DNA from 2 places in the Bradyrhizobium sp. ORS 86 genome. Region 2 is predicted to be linked to the other one. Evidence: predicted binding sites of a transcription regulator. Region 2 holds the regulator's gene; the other holds the start of a gene.

Region 1 (5,941 bases), 1.5 Mb from region 2:
CGGTGACGATCTCGTCGAGATAGGAATCAGCAGCGCCGCAGAGCGCGCATGGCGCATCGAAGCGATAGCGCGTGAACGGGTGATCCTCGAAATCGAGCGAGACCACGGTGGTGTGCGGAGGGATCGCATAGATGCGCTTCTCGCGGCCGGCGCCGAACAGTTGCAGCGCCGGGCAATTGTCCATCTTCGGATTGTCGAATTTCGGCGTCGGCGACGGATCCATCACATAGCGCGCGTTCACCTTGACCGGATAGGCGTAGGCGGTGGCGATGTGGCCGAACCGCGCGATGTCCTCATAGAGTTTTACATGCATCAGTCCGTATTCGGCGAGCGCATGCATGCGCCGCGTCTCGGTCTCACGCGGCTCGAGGAACCGTAGCGGCTCCGGGATCGGCACCTGATAGACCAGCACCTGCCCCGCATGCAGCGGCGCCTCGGGAATTCGGTGGCGGGTTTGGATCACGGTCGCCTCCGTGGTCGAGGTCGTGGTCGCCACACCCGCGGTCTTGCCGAAGAACTTGCGGATCGAGATCGCGTTGGTGGTGTCGTCCGAACCCTGGTCGATCACCTTCAACACGTCGTCAGGCCCGAGGATCGCTGCGGTCACCTGCACGCCGCCGGTGCCCCAGCCATAGGGCATCGGCATCTCGCGGCTCGCGAACGGCACCTGATAGCCGGGAATCGCGATCGCCTTGAGGATCGCACGGCGGATCATCCGCTTGGTCTGTTCATCGAGATAGGCGAAGTTGTAAGTCGGCGCGTTCATTCCGCGGCCTCCCGCATTTCGGGCGAATGGTTCGCCTCGGCGAATTCCTGCCGCAGCTTGCGCAACAGGCCGAGCTCGGACTGGAAGTCGACATAATGCGGCAGCTTCAGATGTTCGACGAAGCCGGTCGCCTGAACATTGTCGGAGTGCGACATCACGAACTCCTCGTCCTGCGCTGGTGAGCTCACCTCCTCGTCAAGCTCGCGTGCGCGAAGCGCGCGATCGACCAGCGCCATCGACATCGTCTTGCGCTCGCTCTGTCCGAACGCCAGGCCATAGCCGCGAGTGAAGCATGGCGCCTCGGTCGCCGAGCCCTTGAACTGATTGACCATCTGACATTCGGTCAGCTCGATCGAGCCGAGCGGCACGGCGAAGCCTGCATCCTCAGCGAAGAACTCGACCTCGACGTCGCCGAAGCGGATCTCGCCGGCGAACGGATGGTTGCGGCCATAGCCGCGCTGCGTCGAATAGCCGAGCGCGAGCAGGAAGCCCTCATCGCCGCGCGCGAGATTCTGCAGCCGCAGGTCGCGATCAGCCGGAAAGTTCAGCGGCTCGCGGGTGAGGTCGCCGACCGGTGCGTCAGCGTCCGCCTGCGGCGAGCTTTCGATCAGGCCGTCACGGCCGAGAATGTCGGTCACGCGCGGCGTCGCGGCCTGCGACGCCTCCGCCGTCAGCGGCTGCTCCGGCACCAAACCCTCGGCAAGCTGCGGATCGAGCAGCCGGTGGGTGTAGTCGAAGGTGGGCCCCAGGATCTGGCCGCCCGGAATGTCCTTGAAGGTCGAGGAGATCCGGCGACGCACCTGCATCTCGCCGGTATTCACCGGCTCGGTCGCGCCGAAGCGCGGCAGCGTGGCACGGAACGCGCGGACCAGGAAGATCGCCTCGATCATGTCGCCGCGCGCCTGCTTGATCGCCAGCGCCGCGAGCTCGCGATCGTAGAGCGAGCCTTCGGTCATAACGCGATCGACGCCGAGCGAAAGCTGCTCGGCGATCTGCGCCAGCGACACTTCCGGTACATCGCGGTCGCCACGCCGCTCATGCGCGAGCAGGCGGTGGGCGTTCTCGATGGCGCGTTCGCCTCCCTTGACGGCTACGTACATGGCTTACACTCCACTTGCGACCAATCGCGTAGTGCGCGGGATCGCGACAATCGCATCGTCATGAACCAACACGACGTCGATGCCGCGCGGGAACAGGGCTTCGTTGATCGAAAGTCTTCCGAACAGGTCGCGCGGCTGGATCATCGCTTGCAGCAGCGCGGTGCCGTCGATGCCCGGGCCCTTCAGTTCGAAGGCCGGTCCCTGCGTCAAGCTGTCCACCTGTAGGATCAGCGTGGTCGAGCGATCCGGATACTCGCTGCTGCCGAACGCGAAGCGATCGAGCGCCGGCAGGTTCGCGGCGTCGCCGATCAGCGCGAAACTGGCGACGGAGGGATCCGCGATCACCGGCGCGCTGGTGTGAAACTTGAGCCATCGCGCGACGTCTGGTGTCGCCGACATCGCACCATCGAGCCAGATCGGCGTGTCGTGATCGAACAGTGTCAGCGCGACCGCAGCCGTGCCGCGCATCACCCCGGCGGGCGTCCCTGCACTCGCCGTGACGCGCTGGATGCTGCCCGGGCGCGCCATCGCGTCCATCACCGAGCGGAACGTCGACTGCGCCGACAGCACCTTGTCGGCAAAACCTGCGGGCAATTCGGCAACCGTCGTCATCGCATCATCCCTCCCCGCGCACCATCGTGTAGAAATCGACTCGCGTGGCCGCGGTCTCGGCGGCCTTGCGGCCGCGTTCAGCGTCGATCGCCGCGCGCAGCGGCGCAATCACCTTCGCCTCCACCGCACCGGACAACGCCGCCGATTGCACCATGGCGTCGCACAGCGCGATCATCTGCGCCTTTTGTGCGTCGCGGCCGAGCGTGTAGCCGAAACCGACTTCCCCGGTCGCAAGCCGCACCACGGCGCGCGACACCGTCGCCTCGCCGAGATTGAACGGCGCGCCGTCGCCGCCGACCCGGCCGCGCAGCATCACAAGGCCGTTCTCGGGCTCGCGAAGATTTTCATGCGCAGGCATCGCGATCTCACGCATTCGCTCGGCGATCGCGGCGGCGCCGGAATGCGCCAGCACCGCCATCGCGGCCTTGCGCTGCGCTTGTTTGCTGTTCGGTCCGGTCGAAGCCATGAGAAACCTTGCCCGATTCAAGTTGTCTATGTTAATAGACAACTTGATAGCGGAGCGCCATGACTGTTTCGTGACAAACTGAAGATTTCTGCTATCACGGCGCCATGAGCATGCAGGAAAGTTCCGGCGTCGCCTTGTGGCGGCAGGTCGCCGACGGCATCGAACGCGGCATCGCTGACGGCCGCTTCGTCGCGGGCGAAAAGCTGCCGGGCGAGATGGAGATTGCCGAGACCTACCGCGTCAACCGCCACACCGTGCGGCGTGCGCTGGCGGCGCTGGCGGAACGCGGCCTGGTGCGCGCCGAGCGCGGCAGCGGCACCTATGTCGAGGCGCAGCGCCTCGCTTATCCGCTGCGCTCCCGCACCCGATTTTCCGAGATAGTCGGCGCCGGCGGACACGAACCGCGCGGCCAGTTGATCGACGCCCGTGACGACGTCGCCACCCGCGAGATCGCTCGCGAGCTAGGCTTGAAGATCGGCGCCGCACTGGTCCGGATCGAGTCGGTCCGGCTCGCCGACCGCACCCCGATCTGCGTCTCCACCACCTGGCTGTCGGCCGAACGCTTTCCCGACGCCGGCAGCGTGTTTGCCAACGTCCGCTCCATGACGAAGCTGCTGGCGCATTACGGCGTGAAGGACTACCGGCGTTCCTCGACCCGGATCACCGGAGCGATCGTCGATGCCACCGACGCCGCGCGGCTCAATCTCGCGCTGGGCCATGCGGTGCTCGTCGTCGATGCCACTGACGTCGACACCGCGGACAAGCCGCTCGTCACCAAGCGCTCGCGCTTCGCCGCCGAGCGGGTCGAGTTCCTGGTCGAGAATGGTTGAGACGTTACGAGGTCCCTGCTCTCCCTCGCCCCGCTCTTGCGGGGAGAGGGTTGGGGTGAGGGCCCCCTCCGCAAATGCGAGAGTTGAGGGTGCGCGGAGAACCCCCTCACCCGGAATTTGCGCTACGCGAAAATTCCGGCCCCTCCCCGCGCGCGGTAGGGCAATTGCATTTGGAAGAAAAACGCCCTGTGGTCTATCCTTCGAGACGCCCGCCTTTGGCGGGCTCCTCAGGATGACGTCCGGTTTTGCGGCGCAATAGTAGACCCTCATGGTGAGGAGCGCCGCTTGCGGCGCGTCTCGAACCACGAGGCCGAGGACGTGCGCAGCCGCCCAAGGCGGCATATGCGATTGCCCTGCCGCGCGCGGGGAGAGGCAACAGAGAATTAAGCCACCGCTCTCCGCCCGATGATGGCGAAGCGAAGCTTGCTGGAGATGAAGTCGATCGCGGCGACCGCGATCAGGATCGTCAGGATCAGGAACGACACCTTTTGCCACTCCAGCACGCGGATCTGCTCAGCGAGCTGCAGGCCGATGCCGCCGGCGCCGACGATGCCGATGATGGTGGCCGAGCGGGTGTTCGACTCGATGAAATAGAGCACCTGGCCTGCGATGACCGGCAGCACCTGCGGCAGCAGGCCGAAGCGAATTTCATGCAGCGCATGGCCGCCGGAGGCCCTGACGCCCTCGACCTGCTTGCGATCGGCCACCTCGATCGCCTCGGAGAACAGCTTGCCGAATGCACCGAAATCCGACACCGCGATCGCCAGCACGCCGGCAAACGGGCCGAGACCGACGACGTTGATCCAGACCAGCGCCCAGATCAGCGTATCGACGCCGCGGAGCGAATCCAGGAACCGGCGCACCGGAAAGCGGATCAGGTTCGACGGGATGATGTTGCGCGCCGCCAGCAGGCTGACCGGCAGCGCCATCACTGCCGCAAGCGTGGTGCCAAGCAGCGCGATCGACAACGTCTCGCCGAGCGCCTGCATGTAGAGCGGAAAGGACGAGCCGGGATTGGGCGGGATCATCATCATGGTGATCCAGCCGAGCTGACTGATGCCGCCAACCAGCTTTGCCGGCGAGAAATCGAGATCGACGAGGCCGAACACGAAGATCGCCAGCGCGGCCGCGATCACCGCCGGCGTCGCCAGCCGCGCCGAGGCGGGCCGCTCGAAGACGTCGGGATATTTCGCCCGCAGCTCGCAGGTATTGGGCGTCGGCAATTGGCTCATCGGCGCGCCTCCTTGCCGAACAGCCGGGCGCGCAGCCAACCGGTCGAGATGTCGATGATGAACACCGTGACGATGATCATCACGAGGATGGCGCTGACATCGGAATAGTAGAACTTGCGGATCGCGACCACGAGCTCCTGGCCAATGCCGCCGGCGCCGACGAAGCCCATGACCGAGGCCTCGCGGACGTTGATCTCGAACCGCAGCAGCGCATAGCTGGCGTAGCCGGCCACGACCTGGGGCAGCACGGCAAAACGCATGCACGACAGCCAGCTCGCGCCGGTGGAGCGGATGCCCTCGACCGGTTTCATGTCGGCATTCTCAACGATCTCGGCGAATAATTTGCCGAGCGCACCGGTGGAGTGGATCGCGATCGCCAGCACGCCGGCCATCGGCCCTAAGCCGAAGGCGATCACGAAGATCAGCGCGAACACGATGCCAGGCACCGTGCGGGCGAATTCCAGCAGGCGGCGCACTCCGAACCGTAGCCACGGCGACGGCGACGTGTTCTCGGCCGCGAAGAAGTTCAGAGCGAAGGCGAGCACGGCGCCGATCAGCGTGCCGACATAGCTGATCAAAAGCGTCTCGCCGAGCAGCTTCAGCCACTTCTTCCAGCCCCAGAGCCACTCGGCCGGATTGGTCCACACCCGCCCGCCGGAATCGAGGGTGAGGATGCGATCGAAATAGCTGACGAAGTTGCCGAAATAGGTGAACAGCGTGCGTAGATTCACTTCCGCGCCGAGCGCCGCGATCAGAAGCGCCGCACAGAACACCGCGACCGCCAGCGTCGCCTTCAGCCGCTTGCGAGCGATTGCCTTGCGATAGGCATCGTTCAGCGCCGCCAGTTGCTGGGCTGGGAGGACGGATACGGCGGTCGCCATCGCGGGCCAATCTGCTCGAGAAAGTAATGGAAAAAGGGCCGGGTCATAGAACCC
Region 2 (5,941 bases):
CCGAAATCACGCCGGGATAGCGATCGACGACCGAAGCAAGCTTCTGCTTGAGCAGCAGCGACATCCTCTGCACGTGATCGAAAAAGCCGGGTTTGAGCATCACGTCGAGCACGGCATTGGCCGCCGCCACCGCCAGCGGATTGCCGCCGAAGGTCGAACCGTGCGAGCCCGGTGCCATGCCGGCCGCAGCCTTTGCGCTCGCCAACACCGCGCCGATCGGGAACCCGCCGCCGAGCGCCTTCGCGAGCGACATCACGTCGGGCGTCACGCCGACGCGCTTGTAGGCGAACAATTCGCCGGTGCGGCCCATGCCGGTCTGCACCTCGTCGAATGCAAGCAGCAGGCCGTGCTCGTCGCAGAGCTGGCGCAGCGCCTTGAAGAAGGCTTGCGGGGCCGAGCGCACGCCGCCCTCGCCCTGCACCGGCTCGATCAGGATGCCGGCGGTGTGCGGTCCGATCGCCTTCTTCACGGCCTCGATGTCGCCGTGCGGAACCTGGTCGAAGCCGTCCATCGGCGGACCGAAGCCCTCCAGATATTTGGCGGAACCGGTGGCGGCGAGCGTTCCGAGCGTGCGACCGTGGAACGCGCCTTCGAAGGTGACGATGCGGTAGCGCTCGGGATGTCCCTTGGAGAAGTGATAATGGCGAACCAGCTTGATCACGCCTTCCGTCGCTTCCGCGCCGGAATTGCAGAAGAATACGTAGTCGGCAAAGCTCTGCTCGCAGAGCCGCGCGGCGAGCGCCTCGCCGTCCGGGCTCTTGAACAGGTTCGACATGTGCCAGAGCTTGGTCGCCTGTTCCTGGAGCGCCCTGACCAGATGCGGATGCGCATGCCCGAGCGCGTTCACCGCGACGCCCGAGGTGAAATCGAGATAGCGGTCGCCGTTGGTTGCGATGAGCCAAGCGCCCTCACCGCGCTCGAAGCCGAGATCGACCCTGGCGAAGACGGGAAGCAGATGCGACGTGGCGCTGTTGGTCATGGCAATCACTGACGGGTTTGAGGCCGACAATTGCCGCGTGCCTTGACGCCAGCGCAGCAACGGCCAGCTTCGGAAAACAAAACGTGCCGCCTTTTCGGGCGGCACGTGGCGGGCATTGTATGCTGCGGGCAGTCTCTGTCAATCGCTACGAAGTGGCCTTCCTGCAGTGCGAAACGCGCGCAATCCGGAGCATTCCGGTGAGGTGGAAAAGCCTCATTGCAATGCATAAGTGTCGGAACATGTGGACGCGCTGCCGCGGACTCTTGCGCCAGAGTCACGCCATATTGTAGCGTTTGGACTGTCGGATACGACATCTCGTGCGGCAGTACTGGACCCTCTAAGTAGCTTTCGTTCTGCGTACACGTTCGGGCGCAAAACCGCGTCCGGCGAGGGCTAAGGGATTCTGACCGCAGGGATATTTGTCAGATTTGGCTCGCAGCGCCGCTCCGATGACTGGCCGGCGCAAGGCGAAGGGAAGAATGCGATGACGGTATTGACCTGGTCCGATGATCGCGTCGAGCAGCTCAAGAAGCTCTGGGAGGCGGGCCTGTCGGCCAGCCAGATTGCGGCGGAACTCGGCAATGTGACGCGAAACGCCGTGATCGGCAAAGTGCATCGGCTTGGCCTGTCCGGCCGTGCCAAGGCCCCTTCCACCGCTGCCCCGCGACAGCGCAAGGCCCGTCCCGCCCAACACATGATGCGGGTGGCGCGTCCGGTCTCGCGCGGCAACACCGCGCTCGCCCACGCCTTCGAGGTCGAGCTGGAGCCGGATCCGGTCGCCTACGACAATGTGGTGCCGATGAGCCAACGGCTGTCGCTGCTCGAGCTGAACGAGGCGACCTGCCACTGGCCAGTCGGCGACCCCTCGAGCCCCGAATTCTTCTTCTGCGGCGGCAAGGCGCTCACCGGCCTGCCCTATTGCGCGCACCACTCGCGCATCGCCTACCAGCCGGCTGCCGACCGGCGCAGGCCCGCCAACAAGCCGCCGACCCGGTGAGTAGCATAGGCCGTGGAAACAAAATCCCCGCGCAAGCGGGGATTTTTTTGTGAAGGGACCACCTCTACGTCACCAGCGTCGTCCTGCCGCAGGCCGGGCCCCATACGCTGCGGCTTGTGTTGTGAACGGGACTCGTCGTTCCAACTTCGCGCAACAATTTGCATTCGGGGTTATGGGTCGCGGCTTTTGCCGGGACGACGCTGTGGTTATTTGCTGCCGCGCCTTACGGCTGCGGCTCCGCCTTGGCGAAGCGGTCGTCGAGCGCATAGCCGGCACCGCGCACGGTGCGGATCGGATCCTGCTCGCGGCCGGGATTGAGCAGCTTGCGCAAGCGGCCGATGTGCACGTCGACAGTCCGCTCGTCGATATAGATGTCGCGGCCCCAGACGCTGTCGAGGAGTTGCTCGCGGCTGAACACGCGGCCGGGATGCTCGAGGAAGAACTCGAGCAGGCGATACTCGGTAGGCCCGAGATCGATCGGCCGGCCGGAGCGCGCGACGCGACGCTTCTCGCGGTCGAGCTCGATATCGCCGTAAGTCAGCACGGTCGCGAGCCGCTCAGGGCTCGCGCGGCGCAACAGGCCCCTCACGCGCGCCAGCAGCTCCGGCACCGAGAACGGCTTGACGATGTAATCGTCGGCGCCGGTGGCGAGGCCTCGCACCCGCTCGCTCTCCTCGCCGCGCGCCGTCAGCATGATGATCGGAAGCTGCTTGGTCTCGGGTCGCGCCCGCAGGCGGCGGCACAGCTCGATGCCGGAGAGGCCGGGCAGCATCCAGTCAAGCACCACGAGATCGGGAACACGCTCCTTCAGCCTTGTGTCGGCATCGTCGCCGCGCCCGACCGTCTCGACGTCGTAGCCTTCCGCGTCGAGGTTGTAGCGCAACAACGTCGTCAGCGCTTCCTCGTCTTCGACTACCAGAATGCGTGCGCTCATCGGTCTATGGTCTTTCTCTGTGTTGATCCGTTGCCCGAACGCGAACCAGCACCTTCAGCTAGCCGTTGCCCGGCACTGTGGTGGCAAAGGTGGTCATGTCACCCTTCGGGCGCTTGTCGGTGATCTGCTGGCCTTCGATCATGTAGAACACGGTTTCGGCGATGTTGGTGGCATGGTCGCCGATCCGCTCGATGTTCTTGGCACAGAACATCAGATGGATGCAGAACGAGATGTTGCGCGGATCCTCCATCATGTAGGTGAGCAACTCGCGGAACAGCGAGGTGCAGATCGCGTCGACCTCCTCGTCGCCCTTCCAGACCGCCATCGCGGCCGGCAAATCGTGTGCGGCGTAGGCGTCGAGCACCGACTTGACTTGCGACAGCACCAAGTCGGTCATGTGCTCCAGGCCGCGGATCAGCTTCAGCGGCTGGAAATCGCTCTCCAGCGCCGCGACCCGCTTGCCCATGTTCTTGGCAAGGTCGCCGATCCGTTCGAGGTCGGTCGCCACCCGCATTGCGCTGACGATCTCGCGCAGGTCGATCGCCATCGGCTGGCGGCGCGCAATCGTCAGCACCGCGCGCTCCTCGATGATGCGCTGCAGGCTGTCGATCTCGACGTCGGCGGCGACGACGCGCTTGCCGAGCGCGACGTCGCGGCGGATCAGCGCATCGACGGACTCGGTGATCATGCGCTCGACGAGGCCGCCCATCTCGGCGACCAGGCGGGTGAGTTCCTGCAGGTCGCTGTCGAATGCCTTGGCGGTATGTTCAGAAACCATCGCTTGTCTCCTCAGCCGAACCGGCCGGTGATGTAGTCCTGGGTGCGTCGATCACTCGGCGAGGTGAAGATCTTGTTGGTGTCGTCGAACTCGATCAGTTCGCCAAGATACATGAAGGCGGTCTTGTCGGAGACGCGCGCCGCCTGCTGCATGTTGTGGGTAACGATCGCGATCGTGTAGTCCTCGGACAGTTCCTGGATCAGCTCCTCGACCTTGGCGGTCGAGATCGGATCGAGCGCCGAGCACGGCTCGTCGAACAGGATCACCTCGGGTCGCACCGCGACGGTGCGCGCGATGCACAGGCGCTGCTGCTGGCCGCCGGACAGCGAGAGGCCCGAGGCGTTCAGCTTGTCCTTGACCTCGTTCCACAGCGCGCCGCCGCGCAGCGCCTTTTCGACCCGGTCGTCCATCTCGGACTTCGAGATCTTCTCATAGAGGCGGATGCCGAAGGCGATGTTCTCATAGATCGTCATCGGGAACGGCGTCGGTTTCTGGAACACCATGCCGACCCGCGCGCGCAACAGGTTGAGGTCGAGCTTGGGGTCGAGGATGTTGGTCTGGTCCAGCATCAACTGGCCGACGGCGCGCTGACCCGGATAGAGATCATACATCCGGTTGAAGATGCGCAGCAGGGTCGACTTGCCGCAGCCCGACGGGCCGATGAACGCCGTGACGCGGTTGGTACCGAGCGTCAGGTTGATGTTCTTCAGCGCGTGGTGCTCGCCGTAATAGAAGTTGAGGTTGCGCACCGTCACTTTCGGCGGCGCCTCTGGAAGCGGCACCTGGGGGACGTGGCTCGCGGCAGTCATCGAAACGGAAAGCTCGGTCATTTTGCGGCCCTTTCGGCACCTAGGATGCGCGCGCCGATATTGAGCGCGAGCACGGTGAAGGTGATGAGCAGTGCACCGCTCCAGGCCAACTCCTTCCAGTAGGCATAGGGGCTCTGCACGAAGTTGTTGATGGTCACCGGGAGATTGGCCATCGTGCTGGTCAGGTTCAGGCTGAAGAACTGGTTCGAGAGCGCGGTGAACAGCAGCGGCGCGGTTTCACCCGCGACGCGGGCGGTGGCCAGCAACACACCGGTGATCAGACCCGATCGGGCGGCACGATAGGCGATCCGCTTGATGACCAGCGAACGCGGCAGGCCGAGCGCGCTTGCCGCCTCGCGCAGCGGATTAGGCACCAGCAGCAGCATGTCCTCGGTGGTGCGCAGCACGACCGGGATCACGATCACCGCGAGGGCCAGGGAGCCGGCGATCGCCGAGAAGCCGCGCATCGGCACCACCACGGCGCCATAGATGAACAGGCCGATGATAATCGACGGCGCGCTGAGCAGGATATCGTTGATGAAGCGGATCACCGAGGTGAGTTTGTCATGTCTACCGTACTCGGCAAGATAGGTGCCGGCGAACAGGCCAAGCGGCGCGCCGATACCGACCCCGATCACGGTCATGATGATCGAACCGACGATGGCGTTGAGCAGACCGCCTTCGGTCGAGCCAGGCGGCGGGGTGTTCTGGGTGAAGAGCTGCACGCTCAGCCCTGCGACGCCGTTGTAGAGCAGCGTGAGCAGGATCAGCGCCAGCCAGGTGACGCCGAATAGCGCGGCGCTGACGCAGAGAGCGCGGACGACGATGTCGCTGCGGCGGCGGGATTTGTAGATCGGGTTCATGGCGTCACTTCCCCGCCTTCTTTTCCAGACGCAGCAGCATCAAGCGCGCCGCCGCGAGCACGAAAAAGGTCAGCACGAACAAGAGCAGGCCGAGCAGGATCAGGCCGGACTGGTGCAGGCCGTCGCTTTCGGCGAATTCGGAGGCGATCGCCGCCGAGATCGTGGTGCCCGGCGCGAAGATCGACGAGGAGATGCGAAACGAGTTGCCGATGATGAAGGTCACCGCCATGGTCTCGCCGAGCGCACGACCGAGCGCCAGCATGATGCCGCCGATCACGCCGACCCGGGTGTAGGGGATCACGACGCTGCGGACGACCTCCCAGGTGGTGCAGCCCATGCCGTAGGCGGCTTCCTTCAGCACCGACGGCACGGTCTTGAACACATCGACCGAGATCGCGGTGATGAACGGCAGCACCATGATCGCGAGGATCAGCGAGGCGTTGAACAGGCTGAGATAGGACGGCGGACCGGCGAAGATGCTGCCGAGCACCGGCACGCCCTCGAAGATCCGGATCATGAACGGCTGGAACGTGTTGGCGAGGAACGGGCCGAGCACGAAGAAGCCCCACATGCCGTAGATG

The links. The regulator PhoB, encoded in region 2, activates phosphate uptake and scavenging genes when phosphate is short. The targets are predictions, from matches to a motif close to TGTCATNNANCTGTCAT.
Region 1: phnF (phosphonate metabolism transcriptional regulator PhnF) is a predicted target of PhoB. The motif match lies at 3,004-3,020, and genes of this name have one in related genera.

The regions. Positions count from the first base shown of each region.
Region 1 covers NZ_CP120699.1:5,844,024-5,849,964, forward strand. Annotated here, with positions in the region: gene P6U25_RS26930 (alpha-D-ribose 1-methylphosphonate 5-phosphate C-P-lyase PhnJ) at 1-766, opposite strand, end outside; gene P6U25_RS26935 (carbon-phosphorus lyase complex subunit PhnI) at 763-1,866, opposite strand; gene phnH (phosphonate C-P lyase system protein PhnH) at 1,870-2,478, opposite strand; gene phnG (phosphonate C-P lyase system protein PhnG) at 2,483-2,944, opposite strand; gene phnF (phosphonate metabolism transcriptional regulator PhnF) at 3,049-3,774, shown strand; gene phnE (phosphonate ABC transporter, permease protein PhnE) at 4,158-5,006, opposite strand; gene phnE (phosphonate ABC transporter, permease protein PhnE) at 5,003-5,887, opposite strand.
Region 2 covers NZ_CP120699.1:7,337,772-7,343,712, forward strand. Annotated here, with positions in the region: gene P6U25_RS33950 (aspartate aminotransferase family protein) at 1-979, opposite strand, end outside; gene P6U25_RS33955 (GcrA family cell cycle regulator) at 1,464-1,976, shown strand; gene phoB (phosphate regulon transcriptional regulator PhoB) at 2,200-2,910, opposite strand; gene phoU (phosphate signaling complex protein PhoU) at 2,969-3,688, opposite strand; gene pstB (phosphate ABC transporter ATP-binding protein PstB) at 3,700-4,518, opposite strand; gene pstA (phosphate ABC transporter permease PstA) at 4,515-5,360, opposite strand; gene pstC (phosphate ABC transporter permease subunit PstC) at 5,365-5,941, opposite strand, start outside.